3 regions of the Streptomyces sp. NBC_00250 genome follow, and region 3 is predicted to be linked to each of the others. Evidence: riboswitches for the same ligand, from Rfam matches in the RefSeq annotation. Region 3 holds a riboswitch; each other region holds the start of a gene.
The links. A riboswitch is a leader RNA that binds a small molecule or an ion and turns the genes downstream of it on or off. The one in region 3 is predicted to bind cobalamin.
Positions count from the first base shown of each region.

Region 1: linked by a shared signal. The riboswitch ahead of OG259_RS39590 (CoA-acylating methylmalonate-semialdehyde dehydrogenase) and the one ahead of metE (5-methyltetrahydropteroyltriglutamate--homocysteine S-methyltransferase) in region 3 are both predicted to bind cobalamin.
Region 2: linked by a shared signal. The riboswitch ahead of OG259_RS14460 (ribonucleoside-diphosphate reductase subunit alpha) and the one ahead of metE (5-methyltetrahydropteroyltriglutamate--homocysteine S-methyltransferase) in region 3 are both predicted to bind cobalamin.

Region 1 covers NZ_CP108088.1:8,787,779-8,792,489, reverse strand. Annotated here, with positions in the region: gene OG259_RS39600 (enoyl-CoA hydratase/isomerase family protein) at 1-360, opposite strand, end outside; gene OG259_RS39595 (acyl-CoA dehydrogenase family protein) at 357-1,508, opposite strand; gene OG259_RS39590 (CoA-acylating methylmalonate-semialdehyde dehydrogenase) at 1,505-3,004, opposite strand; cobalamin riboswitch at 3,234-3,412, opposite strand; gene OG259_RS39585 (diadenosine tetraphosphate hydrolase) at 3,532-4,005, shown strand; gene OG259_RS39580 (short-chain fatty acyl-CoA regulator family protein) at 4,042-4,711, opposite strand, start outside.
Region 2 covers NZ_CP108088.1:3,266,813-3,271,523, reverse strand. Annotated here, with positions in the region: gene OG259_RS14470 (ribosomal maturation YjgA family protein) at 1-62, opposite strand, end outside; gene OG259_RS14465 (ribonucleotide-diphosphate reductase subunit beta) at 159-1,175, opposite strand; gene OG259_RS14460 (ribonucleoside-diphosphate reductase subunit alpha) at 1,175-3,553, opposite strand; cobalamin riboswitch at 3,687-3,822, opposite strand; gene OG259_RS14455 (GNAT family N-acetyltransferase) at 3,875-4,375, opposite strand; gene OG259_RS14450 (hypothetical protein) at 4,419-4,711, opposite strand, start outside.
Region 3 covers NZ_CP108088.1:8,498,939-8,503,649, forward strand. Annotated here, with positions in the region: gene metE (5-methyltetrahydropteroyltriglutamate--homocysteine S-methyltransferase) at 1-1,445, opposite strand, end outside; cobalamin riboswitch at 1,610-1,831, opposite strand; gene OG259_RS38310 (lipopolysaccharide assembly protein LapA domain-containing protein) at 1,954-2,148, opposite strand; partial or broken gene OG259_RS41890 (mandelate racemase/muconate lactonizing enzyme family protein) at 2,481-2,678, shown strand; partial or broken gene OG259_RS41895 (mandelate racemase/muconate lactonizing enzyme family protein) at 2,673-2,870, shown strand; gene OG259_RS38320 (hypothetical protein) at 3,096-4,079, shown strand; partial or broken gene OG259_RS41900 (SMP-30/gluconolactonase/LRE family protein) at 4,054-4,562, opposite strand; gene OG259_RS38330 (SMP-30/gluconolactonase/LRE family protein) at 4,490-4,711, opposite strand, start outside.

The DNA of each region.
Region 1 (4,711 bases), 290 kb from region 3:
CGATACGCCGACGCCACCGCCCATCACGATGCCGTCCATGAGGGCGACGTACGGCTTGGGATAGCGGGCGATCAGGGCGTTGAGCCGGTACTCGTCCCGCCAGAAGTCGGCGGATTCCGTGCCGCCGCCCCGGGCGTCCTCGTAGATGGCGCGGATGTCGCCGCCCGCGCACAGCCCGCGCTCCCCCGCCCCGGAGATCACCACCGTCTCGACGGCGGGATCGTCCCGCCAGGCGATGAGCGCCTCCTCGATCCGCAGCACCATGCCGTGACTGAGCGCGTTCAGGGCCTCGGGGCGGTTGAGGATCAGTCGGCCCGTCCGGCCCTCGGTGCCGACGACGACCTCCTCGTTCCCGGTCATCGCAGGTGCTCCGTCAGGGCTCGGGCGACGATGACGTTCATGATCTCGTTGGTTCCTTCCAGGATGCGGTGGACCCGCAGGTCCCGGACGATCTTCTCGATGCCGTACTCGCTCAAGTAGCCGTATCCACCGTGGAGTTGCAGCGCCCGGTCGGCGACGGAGAACCCGGTGTCGGTGGCGAACCGCTTGGCCATGGCGCAGAGCTGCGCAGCCTGTGGGTCGCCGCGGTCGAGGGCCTCCGCGGCCTGCCGTACCAGCGCGCGGGCGGCGGTCAGCTCGGTGGCCATGTCGGCCAGCCGGAACTGGAGGGCCTGGGCGTCGAGCAGTCGGCTGCCGAAGGCCTCGCGGTCGGCGAGATGGGTGAGGCTGCGGTCGAGTGCGCTCTGGGCGCCGCCGAGGGAGCAGGCGGCGATGCCGAGGCGGCCGCCGTTGAGGCCGTGCATGGCGATGCGGAAACCCTCGCCCTCGGCGCCGAGCCGCCGGTCGGCGGGAATCCTCACTCCGTCGAGGACCACCTGGCGGGTGGGCTGGGCGTTCCAGCCCATCTTGCGTTCGTTCCCACCGAAGGAGACTCCCGGGTCGCCCCTCTCGACGACGAAGGCGGAGATCCCGCTCGGGCCGACCCCTCCGGTGCGGGCCAGCACGACGTACACGTCGGAGGCGCCGGCGCCGGAGATGAACTGCTTCACTCCGGTCAGCACGTAGTGTTCCCCGTCCCGCTCGGCGCGGGTGCGCAGGGCGGCGGCGTCCGAGCCCGCGCCCGGTTCGGTGAGGCAGTAGCTGCCCAGGGCTTCGGCGGAGCAGAGGCCGGGCAGCCATCGGGCGCGCTGGGCGTGGTCTCCGTACCGGTCGATCATCCAGGCGACCATGTTGTGGATGGAGAGGTAGCCGGCGATGGAGGGGCAGCCGGTCGCCAGGGTCTCGAAGACGAGGACGCCGTCGGCCCGGGTGAGTCCGGAGCCGCCGTGCTCCTCCCGTACGTAGACCCCGCCGAGTCCGAGTGAGGCGGCCCTGCGGATGACGTCGACGGGGAAGTGCTTGTCCTGGTCCCAGGTCACGGCGTGGGGGGCGAGCTGTTCCTGGGCGAAGTCCAGGGTGACTTCGGCGAGGGCGAGCTGGTCCTCGGTGAGGGTGGTCACGGCGCTCATCCCATCGTCGGGATGGTGAAGCTCGCGCCCTCCTTGACCCCGGAGGGCCAGCGCGAGGTGACGGTCTTGGTCCGGGTGTAGAAGCGGATGGCGTCGGGGCCGTGCTGGTTCAGGTCGCCGAAGCCGGAGCGCTTCCAGCCGCCGAAGCTGTGGTACGCCACGGGGACCGGGATGGGGACGTTGACGCCGACCATGCCGGTGTCGACACGGCGGGTGAAATCGCGGGCCGTGTCGCCGTCGCGGGTGAAGATCGCCACCCCGTTGCCGTAGGGGTGCTCGCTGGGCAGCCGCAGGGCCTCCTCGTAGTCGGCGGCGCGTACGACGCCCAGCACCGGGCCGAAGATCTCCTCCTGGTAGATCCGCATCGAGGGGGTGACCCGGTCGAAGAGCGAGGCGCCCGCGAAGAAGCCGTTCTCATGGCCGGGGAGGCTGAACCCCCGTCCGTCCACGACGAGTTCCGCGCCTTCGTCGACACCGATACCGACGTAGCGGTTGACGCGGTCCAGGGCGTCTCGGCTGACGAGCGGCCCGAAGTCGGCGTCCGGGTCGTCGGAGGTGCCGATGCGCAGGCCCGCGATGCGGTCCTTCAGCTTCGCGACCAGTGCGTCGGCGGTCTCCTCGCCCACGGGTACGGCGACGGAGATCGCCATGCAGCGCTCGCCGGCAGACCCGTAGCCGGCGCCGATCAGCGCGTCGGCGGCCTGGTCGAGGTCGGCGTCCGGCATCACGATCATGTGGTTCTTGGCACCGCCGAAGCACTGCGCGCGCTTGCCGTGCGCGGCGGCGGTGGCGTAGATGTGCGCGGCGATCGGCGTGGAGCCGACGAAGCCGATGGCCTGGACGCGGGGGTCTTCGAGGAGGGTGTCGACGGCTTCCTCGCCGCCGTTGACGACGTTGAACACGCCGGGCGGGAGTCCGGCCTCCAGGAAGAGCTCGGCGAGCCTCAGGGGTACGGAGGGATCGCGCTCGGACGGCTTGAGGATGAACGCGTTCCCGCAGGCCAGGGCGAGTGCGGCCTTCCACAGCGGGATCATCGCCGGGAAGTTGAAGGGAGTGATCCCGGCGACGACGCCCAGCGGGCTGCGGAGCGAGTGCACGTCGATGCCGGTGCCGGCGTTGTCGGTGAACTCGCCCTTGAGGAGGTGCGGGATTCCCGCAGCGAACTCGACCACTTCCAGGCCGCGTTGCAGGTCGCCGTGGGCGTCGGCGACGGTCTTGCCGTGTTCCGCGGAGAGCAGTCGCGCGATGGACTCCCTTTCGCTTTCGACGAGTTGGAGGAAGCGCAGCAGCACGCGGGCGCGCCGTTGCGGATTCCACCGGCCCCACTCCCGCTGGGCCTCCTCGGCGTCGGCGATCGCCGCCTCGGTGTCGGCGCGCCCGGCCAGGGGCACTCTGGCCTGTGCCGCGCCGGTGTTGGGGTCGTACACGTCGGCGAAGAGACCGGACGTGCCGGTGGTGTGCTTTCCGCCGATGAAATGGGTGAGTTCGCGGACCATCGAAGCCTGCTCTCGTCAGGTGAGGATCCGAGGAAGGCGCGGCAAGGGGGCGCGGCACGACACCGATCGGGGTGCGCTTCGCGGGTCCGGCCGCGGGACAGGGGAAGGCCGGTCGCCTTCGTCGAGTCACGAACGCGGGGACAGGGCCTCGTCGTTCGGGTACTCCGCCGGATCACCTGGGCCGTGGTCACGTACCGGTGCCATGCGTGTCTGCTCCATCCTCGTGGACAACACGGAACACCCCACGGCCGGTATCCTGACTCCCGGATCAGCGCGCGCTCTCCGGCCTTCCCGACGGATGGTTGCCGTCAGTGGCCTCAACTGCTGGAAAGCACACTCCCCGGTCACAGTGGCGGGACCGCGCCGGATTCACACCGGCTTCCCTGCACCGCGGGCTTGTCACGAACATATAGTTGGACGTCCTAGTAAGTCCACCCCCCACTCCGGCAGGGCGGGCTGAAGGCGATCGCGCACCGGTACGGTCGGCTGCCATGACGGACGACATGCAGGACGACATGCAGGACGACATGACGATCGACTGGCGGGCGGATCGCATCGGAAGCGCGCTTCGGAGTGAGAACCCCACGGTTCTCAGGCGTCTCCACGCCGGATTCGCGGTCATCGGGGACGTCCAGTTCCTCCCCGGGTACTCCGTGCTTCTGACGGACGATCCGGCTGTTCAGCGGCTTTCGGAGCTTTCGAAGGCCCGGCGTCTCCGCTTCCTCTCCGACATGGACCACCTCGGCGAAGCCGTCGAGCGCGCATGCCGGCGCCTCGACCCCGCGTTCCGGCGCGTGAACCTGGAGATCCTCGGCAACACCGACGGTTTCCTGCACGCCCACGTCTGGCCCCGGTACGAGTGGGAGTCTGCCGATCTCGTGGGGATGCCGGTGTGGCTGTACCCGAGGGAGCGGTGGAGCGACGAGCGGTACGCGCTCGGCCCGCGGCACGACACTCTGCGCGCGGCGATCGGCGACGCACTCGACGGCCTCTCGGACTGAGATCCCCACCGGCTGAGGACGTGGGCTTTCGAGGTCTCACGCCCGGTCGTCGGCCACCCTGTACGGGACGAAGGTGCTGGTGTTCTCGTCGACGGCGAGCGGGCGGCCCAGCGGCGGGACCGCGCGCTGAGGACAGTCGAGGCGCTCGCAGAGCCGGCAGCCCATCCCGATCGGGGTGGCCGCCCCGGTGTTGTCGAGGTCGATGCCGTCCGAGTAGACGAGCCGGGACGCGTGGCGGATCTCGCAGCCGAGGCCGATGGCGAAGGTCTTGCCGGGCTCGCCCCAGCCGCCCCGGTGCCGGGTGACGGCGCGGGCCGTCCACAGGAAGCGCTGTCCGTCGGGCATGGCGGCGACCTGGACGTGGATCCGGCCGGGCGCGGCGAAGGCCTCGTACACGTTCCACAGCGGGCAGGTGCCGCCCGCGCGGGAGAAGTGGAATCCGGTCGCGGACTGCCGCTTGGACATGTTCCCCGCCCGGTCGACGCGGACGAAGGAGAAGGGGACCCCGCGCAGCCTGGGGCGCTGGAGGGTGCTCAGCCGGTGGCAGACCGTCTCGTAGCCGAGGCCGAAGTGGTCGATGAGCCGCTCGATGTCGTAGCGGAACGTCTCGGCAGCCGTGTGGAAGGCACGGTACGGGAGGATCAGCGCGGCCGCGAAGTAGTTGGCGATGCCGATCCGGGCCAAGCCGTGCGGGGTGGAGCCGACC
Region 2 (4,711 bases), 5.2 Mb from region 3:
GCCCCGACGGTCGCCAGGGCGGCACCCCCGGCCAGGACACGCACCCGCACAAGATCGCCCATGCCAGGCACCCTATGCGGTCGTGCGCCGGATGCGTCGCGCTACAGGAAGGGCCCCGCACTCATCGAAGTGCGGGGCCCTTCTCGCGTACGGACGGACTAGAAGTCCTCGTCCAGGTCCACCGAGCCCTCGACCGCCACCTGGTAGGCGGACGGACGGCGCTCGAAGAAGTTCGTGAGCTCCTGGACGCCCTGGAGCTCCATGAACGCGAACGGGTTCTCGGAGCCGTACACCGGGGCGAAGCCCAGGCGCTGGAGGCGCTGGTCGGCGACGCACTGGAGGTACTCGCGCATCGACTCGGTGTTCATGCCCGGCAGGCCGTCGCCGCACAGGTCGCGGCCGAACTGCAGCTCCGCCTCGACGGCCTCCTTCAGCATGTCCGTGACCTGCTGCTGAAGGGCGTCGTCGAAGAGCTCCGGCTCCTCCTTGCGGACGGTGTCCACGACCTCGAAGGCGAAGTTCATGTGCATCGTCTCGTCACGGAACACCCAGTTGGTGCCGGTCGCGAGACCGTGCAGCAGACCGCGGGACCGGAACCAGTACACGTACGCGAAGGCGCCGTAGAAGAACAGGCCCTCGATGCACGCGGCGAAGCAGATCAGGTTCAGCAGGAAGCGGCGGCGGTCGGCCTGGGTCTCCAGGCGGTCGATCTTCTCCACCGAGTCCATCCAGCGGAAGCAGAACTGCGCCTTCTCGCGGATGGACGGGATCTCCTCGACCGCGTCGAACGCGGCGGCGCGGTCGTCCGGGTCGGGCAGGTAGGTGTCGAGCAGCGTCAGATAGAACTGGACGTGCACGGCCTCCTCGAACAGCTGGCGCGAGAGGTAGAGCCGCGCCTCGGGGGAGTTGATGTGCTTGTACAGCGTCAGCACGAGGTTGTTCGACACGATCGAGTCGCCCGTCGCGAAGAACGCGACAAGACGGCCGATCATGTGCTGCTCACCGGGGGTGAGCTTGGCGAGGTCGGCGACGTCCGAGTGGAGGTCGACCTCCTCCACGGTCCAGGTGTTCTTGATCGCGTCGCGGTAGCGCTCGTAGAAGTCCGGGTAGCGCATCGGACGGAGGGTCAGCTCGAAGCCCGGGTCGAGGAGGTTCTTGTTCTCGCTGGTGCTCATTACTGGCAGGCCTCGCAGGACTCGGGGTTTTCCAGGGAGCAGGCGAGCGCGTCCGCGTCGGGGGCCGCCTGCTGGACGGGGATGGTGGCGGCGGCGGGCGTCGCGGCCTGGGCGGCGCGGGCGATCCGGGTCGCCGGGCGGGAGCGCAGGTAGTACGTCGTCTTCAGGCCCTGCTTCCAGGCGTACGCGTACATCGACGACAGCTTGCCGATCGTCGGCGTCTCCAGGAACAGGTTCAGCGACTGCGACTGGTCCAGGAACGGCGTACGGGCGGCGGCCATGTCGATCAGACCGCGCTGCGGGATCTCCCACGCCGTGCGGTACAGCTCGCGGACCTCGGCCGGGACCCAGGTGAAGCCGGCCACCGAGCCGTTGGCGTCGCGCAGTGCCTCACGGGTCTGCGCGTCCCACACGCCGAGCTTCTTCAGCTCGTCGACCAGGTACGAGTTGACCTGGAGGAACTCGCCCGACAGCGTCTCGCGCTTGAAGAGGTTCGAGACCTGCGGCTCGATGCACTCGTACACACCGGCGATCGAGGCGATCGTCGCGGTCGGCGCGATGGCGAGGAGCAGCGAGTTGCGCATGCCGACGGCGGCGATCCGCTCGCGCAGCGCGGCCCAGCGCTCCGGCCAGTTGAGCTCCACGTCGTAGTGGTCCGGGTGCAGCACACCACGAGCAGCGCGGGTCTTGTCCCAGGCGGGGACCGGGCCGCTGCGCTCGGCGAGGTCGGCGGAGGCCTCGTACGCGGCGAGCATGATCCGCTCGGCGATACGGGTGGACAGCGCGCGCGCCTCGGCGGAGTCGAACGGCATCTTCAGCTGGAAGAAGACGTCCTGGAGGCCCATCGCGCCCAGGCCGACCGGCCGCCAGCGGGCGTTGGAGCGGCCCGCCTGCTCGGTCGGGTAGAAGTTGATGTCGACGACCCGGTCGAGGAAGGTGACGGCCGTACGCACGGTGGCGTCGAGCCGCTCCCAGTCGATGTCGCCGTCGACGACGAACGAACCGAGGTTGACCGAGCCCAGGTTGCAGACCGCGGTCTCGCCGTCGTCCGTGACCTCCAGGATCTCCGTGCAGAGGTTGGAGGAGTGGACGGTGTGGCCGGGCTCGGCGGTCTGGTTGGCCGTCCGGTTCGAGGCGTCCTTGAAGGTCATCCAGCCGTTGCCGGTCTGGGCCAGGGTCCGCATCATCCGGCCGTACAGGTCGCGGGCCGGCATCGTCTTGCGGGCCAGGCCCGCCGCCTCGGCCTTGTGGTAGGCGGCGTCGAACTCCTCGCCCCACAGGTCGACAAGCTCGGGCACGTCCGCCGGGGAGAACAGCGACCAGTCGGCGTCGGCGTTGACCCGGCGCATGAACTCGTCCGGGATCCAGTGCGCCAGGTTCAGGTTGTGCGTACGGCGCTGGTCCTCGCCCGTGTTGTCGCGGAGCTCCAGGAACTCCTCGATGTCCGCGTGCCAGGTCTCCAGGTAGACGGCGGCGGCACCCTTGCGGCGGCCGCCCTGGTTCACGGCGGCGACGGAGGCGTCGAGCGTCTTCAGGAACGGCACGATGCCGTTGGAGTGCCCGTTGGTGCCGCGGATCAGCGAACCGCGGGCGCGGATGCGGGAGTACGAGAGGCCGATGCCGCCGGCGTGCTTCGAGAGGCGCGCCACCTGGTGGTAGCGGTCGTAGATGGAGTCCAGCTCGTCCTGGGGGGAGTCCAGGAGGTAGCAGGAGGACATCTGCGGGTGGCGGGTGCCGGAGTTGAACAGCGTGGGGGAGGACGGCAGGTAGTCCAGCCGGCTCATCAGGCTGTAGAGCGCCGTGACCTCGTCGAGCGCGCGGACGCTCTCGTCCTCCGCGAGACCGCAGGCCACCCGGAGCATGAAGTGCTGCGGGGTCTCGATCACCTTGCGGGTGATCGGGTGGCGCAGCAGGTAGCGCGAGTAGAGGGTGCGCAGACCGAAGTAGCCGAAGCGGTCGTCCGCGGCCGCGTCGATCGTCGTGTCGAGCCGGTCCGCGTGCAGCGCGACGAACTCGGCGGTGCGGTCGGCGATCAGGCCCTCGCGGTGACCGACGGCGACGGAGGCGGAGAACGAGAACGAGCCCTGCCCGGCCGCCTCGTCGGCGATCGTGATCGTCAGGAGCCGGGCGGCGAGCCGGGAGTACGCCGGGTCGTCGGCGATGAGACCCGCGGCCGCCTCGGTGGCCAGCTCGCGCAGCTCCGCCTCGTCCGCGACGGCGCTGCGGCCGCGGAGCGCGGCGGCGGCGACCTTGCCGGGGTCGGTGTCGGGGAGATCGGCGGTGAGGTCGGTCAGGGTCCGCAGCAGCACGGTCCCGGGGCCGTCGCTCTCGACCGCGGAAGCCTCGGCGGAAGCCGGATCGGCGGGCGCGATGGTCACGTGGGGGCTCTCCCTCGCTCGGCTCGGGGCCGCGGCGGGGGAAGGCGGGCAGGCGGGCATCCGTAACGCCGGACGCGTCGCTTCCACCGGCCCACTCCGCGAGGCCCGGACGTCATTGGCACCCGGAACGGACGGACCGGGCGCGCTGGCGGCAGGTCCTCGGACTCACCTCGTACGAATTCGTCGTATCCGTACGAAGCACACCGTTGCGGGACAGTTCCGGATTCGCGCCGGATTCCCCTGCGTCGACAGCGAGGATGAGCATACATGTGGGGGGCGTCGCTCGCCGAACCCCCCACATGTTGTGTCGCCCCCCCCGGCTCAGAACTCCAAGGCGTAGGTGCGCAGGCGGTGGTCGGGGATCGGCTCCCAGTCCCGGTCCGGGGTCCGGACGAAGCCCAGACGCTCGTAGATCCGGTGCGCGGAGACCATCGAGGCGTCCGTGGACAGCACGATGCGGCGGCACCCGGGAAGCGCCCGTGCCCGCTCGATACAGGCCCGTACGAGGGCCTCTCCGACGCCCCGGCCGCGGGCCTCCCGGGAGACCACGAGCATCCGGAACTCGGCCTCGCCCTCCACCGCGATGTCCGCCCAGGGAGTGGCGCCGGTGGCGAAGGTCACCCCGCCGAGGAGCCGCCCGTCGCCGTCCTCGGCGACGAGCACCTCGCTCTCGCGCGCCCGCCGTGCCGTGTCCCGCAGCACGTGCAGATACGAGTCCTCCGCGCCGTACTTCAGCAGTCCGTCGGTCAGATAGGTCCCCGCGGTGAGCTCACCGAGCGCTTCGTACTCCTCGGGCCGTACCGCCCTGATCGTGAAGTCCATGGGGGAAGTGTGCCTCCGGCCGGCCACTCGCCCCCAGTGCGTCTCAGCCGCCGGCCCCCACCGAGTTGTCGGGGGCGCCGTCACCGACCGGCGGCAGGTCGCCCCGCTCGACGGGCTGCCCGGTGCCGGCCTGCTTCGGCAGGACGGCGTCGAGCTCGGCCGCGTCGGCGTGGTGGGCGCGCTCGGCGGCGCCCTTGAGCGCCTTCCGGTCCATCGTGAGCGGGGCGGCGACCTCGACGCGCAGCCCCTTCTCGTTGCTCACGTACGCGTGCCGTTCGGCGGACCGCAGGTACCACCGGGCGCCGTCCCGGACACAGCTGTCCTGCTCGGCGGTGC
Region 3 (4,711 bases):
TCGCGGATCTCGTCCTTGATCCGCTCCTCGTACGCGGCGGCGTCGATCCGGCCGGCGCGCAGGTCGGCGCGGGCCACGCGGAGCTCCTCGGTCTGCGGGAACGAGCCGATGGTGGTGGTCGGCAGCACGGGAAGCCCCAGGAGGGCACGCTGGGCGGTGGCCCGCACCGCATACGGCTGGGAACGCCGACCGTCCGCGTCGGTGACGGCCGCGGTACGGGCGCGGACCGCGGGGTCGTGGGTGAGGGCGGAGCCGGCTCGGGAGGCGAGGCCGGCGCGGTTGGCGGCCAGCTCGGCGGTGATCACGCCGGTGCCCTGGGCGAGTCCACGGGCGAGGGTGGAGACCTCGGTGGCCTTCTGGCGGGCGAAGGACAGCCAGCGCCGGATCTGCGGGTCGATGTCCCGTTCGGCGGTCGCGTCCAGCGGCACGTGGAGCAGCGAGCAGGAGGCGGCGACGTCGACCTGGTCGGCGAGCCCGAGCAGGGTGCCGAGAGTGGCCAGGGACTTCCGGTAGTCGTTGATCCAGATGTTGCGGCCGTTGACCACGCCCGCGACCAGGCGCTTGCCGGGCAGCCCGCCGACCGTGGCGAGGTCGTCGAGGTTCGCTGCGGCGGCCCCGGTGAAGTCGAGGGCGAGACCTTCGACGGGGGCTGCGGCGAGTACCGGGAGGGCGTCGCCGAGCCGGTCGAAGTACGAGGCGACGAGCAGCCTGGGCCGGTCGGTGGCACGACCCAGGTCGCGGTAGGCGCGGGCGGCGGCGTTCAGCTCGGCCGGGGTGCGGTCCTGGACCAGGGCGGGTTCGTCCAGTTGCACCCACTCGGCGCCGGCCGCGCGGAGGTCGGCGAGCACCTGGGCGTACACCGGCAGCAGCCGGTCGAGGAGGGTCAGCGGCTCGAAGTCCCCGGCCACGCCGGGGGCGGGCTTGCCGAGCAGTAGGTAGGTGAGGGGGCCGACGAGGACCGGGCGGGCGGTGTGCCCGAGGGCGAGGGCCTCCTTCAGCTCGGCGACCTGCTTGCGGGAGTCGGCGGTGAACGTGGTGTCGGGGCCGAGCTCGGGGACCAGGTAGTGGTAGTTGGTGTCGAACCACTTGGTCATCTCCAGCGGGGCGACGTCCTGCGTGCCGCGGGCCATCGCGAAGTACCCGTCGAGGGTGCCCGCCTCGACGGCGGCGCGGTGGCGAGCCGGGACGGCGCCGACCATGACGCTGGTGTCCAGGACGTGGTCGTAGTACGAGAAGTCACCGGTCGGCACTTCGTTGATGCCGGCCTCGGTCAGCCGCTGCCAGTTCGATCGGCGCAGGCCGGCCGCGGTCCGACGAAGGGCGTCAGCGGTGACGCGGCCCTTCCAGTAGCCCTCGACGGCCTTCTTCAGTTCACGGTTCTGCCCCTGACGGGGGTACCCGTACACGGTGGCTCGTGCTGCCGCGGCTGCGGGCTTCGGTGTCACGGAACTCTCCTTCGCGAGATGTGTCCAGAACATCCCGGGGACGGAACGCGGACGCGAAGGAGACGACAGAACGGGCGGCCCACGTCGCGGAGGGTCCCGCGCGTGCCGCTCGCTGTGTACGCCGACCCGCCCACGAGGTCACCGAGAAAGCCGCACGGGAATCGTCCACGCGCGGGCAACGGGCAGGTCTTCGGACTCACGGGCACGCCCTCCTCGTGGAGGACACCTACTGGCCGTCGCTTCCCAGGACCGTTGTCCGGTCCCAGTGCGTATGACGGCGGTCGTTCCCGCTCACCGCTGCGGGGCAGTCCCGGATTCTCACCGGGTTCCCTCTTACGACGCCTCCCGCCTGGCGGACGGGGCGAACCAGCTGCACCGCCACCTTAGGCGCGCGAACGAGGACTGCACACCTCTGACCGCATGCCGGACCGTGAACAGGGCGTCCGTGGCCTCGTCGACCACACCGCACCGTGAACAGGGCGTCCGCGACCTCGTCGACCACACCGCCTCACCGTTGTGCGCGGCGCCGGGCGATGAGCAGGCCGAGGACGACGCCCACGAGGAGGGTGACGGTGAGGACGATCCAGAGCGGAAGCGTGACCGACGGGACCCACAGCCTGACGGTGACCGAACCGGTATTGGCCGCGATGAACCAGATGGCCAGGGCGGCGAGAACCACGAAACCGATGGTGCGCAGGCGCATGTCCCGCCCCTTGACCGTCAAGGTCGACGGTTCATGCGGCTTCCTGGCGGATTTCTGGGACATAGGGTCCATTATCGACCGATCTACGCGCCTGGTCGACCGCGCCGTCCACTGCTGCCCGCCGCAGATCGAGCATCGGCGGGCCTGGGTGCCGACGGAGACCGCACTCCGCGGACCCGTCGCGGTCGACACGGAGGCCTTCGTCCCCCATGAGGCGGCCTGCGTACGCGGGTGGTCCGACCTCTTGACGCCCCTCGTGCGGTCTCCCTACTGTCGCGCCAGAATTTCGAATGCATGACGAAATATCGAACGAGCGGCAAGGGGCAACCGCTGTGCGGATCACGGGAATCAGCACGCACGTCGCCGCAACGCCGTGGCGCAACCTGACCTACGTCCTGTTCCACACGGACGAGGGCCTGAACGGGGTCGGCGAGACCCGGATGCTCGGGCACACCGACGCGCTCCTCGGCTATCTCGGCGAGGCCGAGGCGAACCACATCGCGGGCTCGGACCCGTTCGCCGTCGCGGACGCCGAGATCAAGAAGGTGGTCAAGGGCGCCCCGCGGGTGGACCCGGAGACGGGCTGCTTCCACCTCTCCGAGGCGCCCGGCCTCGGTGTCGAACTCGACGTGGACGCGGCGGCCGAGTTCCCGCAGCAGCAGGCCCGATTCGACCTGTGGTCCGAGGGCTGGGAGCGACGTCGACCCCAGGGGGCCCGGTGAACGGCGAGGCCCTCGCCGTCCCGGCCGAGGCGCCGCTGGGGCCGTAGGCCGCGGGCGATCGATCCGGAGGCCGGACGCCGCCCCGCATCATCCCGTGTCCCGTGGGCCCCACCCCGGTGCCCCGGCCCATCCCGTGGGCCCCCGGCGCCCAGGCGCCCCGGTGGAGGAAAGTCCGTGTCCATTACTTCGAACCATGTCCGATATCTCGAACGTGAAGGACTGTCTGTGACCGACGCTCACTCCCCGACCTCCCGTCGGCCCGGCGAGCACGTGCTCGCCGCGCTGGGCCTCGGGGTCCCGGCCTTGTCCCCCGCCGACGCCTCGCCGCACACCTTCCCCGGTGGCGGCCGCTGGCGTACCGAGATTCCGTCCTGCGAGGGCCCCGAGGCGCTGGCCGTGGTCCTGGCGGAGGCCGAGCGGCTCGACGTACCGGTGCACCGGATCAGTCAGGGCAGCGGCGTGTGGATGCTCACCGATGCCGAGATCACCGAAATGGTCGCCGAGACCACCGAACGCGCCGTCGAGCTCTGTCTGTTCACCGGCCCGCGCGGCACCTGGGACATCGGCGGCTCCGTGCGCACCGACTCGCGAGGGGCCGGACCGCGTGCGCGTGGCCACGACGCCGTCGCGGGGTGCGTCGAGGACGCCGTCCGGGCCACCGAGCTGGGGGTGAAGTGCCTGCTCGTCGCCGACGAGGGCGTGCTGTGGGCGCTGCACCGGGCGCGCCTCAAGGGCATCGTCCCGGCCGACACCACGCTCAAGGTCTCCGCGCTGATCGGCCCGGTCAACCCCGCCTCGTACGCGGTGTACGAACGTCTCGGCGCCGACTCGATCAACGTGCCCAGCGACCTGACGCTCGATCACCTCACCGGCATTCGGCGGGTCTCCGCCGCCCCCATGGACATGTACATCGAGGCCCCCGACGACCTCGGCGGCTACGTGCGGATGTACGAGGTCGCCGAGCTGATCCGGCGCGGAGCACCGCTCTATCTGAAGTTCGGTCTGTCCAAGGCGCCCGGGATCTACCCCTACGGTTCCCATCTGCGGACGCTCGCCCTGGACACCGCCCGGGAGCGGGTGCGGCGCGGCCGTCTCTCCCTGGACCTGCTCGCCCGGCACGGCGCGGACGGCGCGATGGCGCCGCTCGGTTCCCGGCTGCCGGGGTTCCTGAAGCGCTTCGATCTCAACGACGAGAAGAACGAGGACTGATGACCATGCGCAACCGCAGAGCCGTCCTGACCGGCGCCATCGGCATCGCGATGCCGACCCAGTCCTCCGAGCGGTGGATCGCCGACGGAAAGAACGTCGTCAAGAGCCTGGAGGGGAAGGGGTGCAAGACCTCGCCCGGCACGACCAAGAGGGAGCCGGACAGCGGGTGCGGGCGATCCAGGCCGGTCCGCGCCGTCGTCACGTACAGATCGGTCAGGTCGGGCCCGCCGAACGCGCAGGCCGTCGGCCGGCGCACGGGCAGTTCCACGACCCGGTCGAGCGCCCCGGACGGCGTGTGGCGGCGCACCGCCCCGCCGCCCCACAGTGCCACCCACACGCATCCGTCGGCGTGACGGCGAGCCCGTCGGGGAAGCCCGCGCCGTTCTCGACGACGGCCAGCGGGCGGCGGTTCAGCGGGTCCTGGGTCCCGGGGCCGACGCCGAAGACGTCGACGCGGCGGGTGGGCGAGTCGATGGAGTACATCCGCCGCCCGTCAGGACTCCAGCCGGTGCCGTTGCCGATGGCGACATCGCCGAGACCGTCCGGACCGTGCCGCCGGGCGCCACCCGGGACAGGGTTCCGCCACCGGGCGCCTCGTCGTAGCGCATGGTGCACGCCCTCAGCGCCCCGTC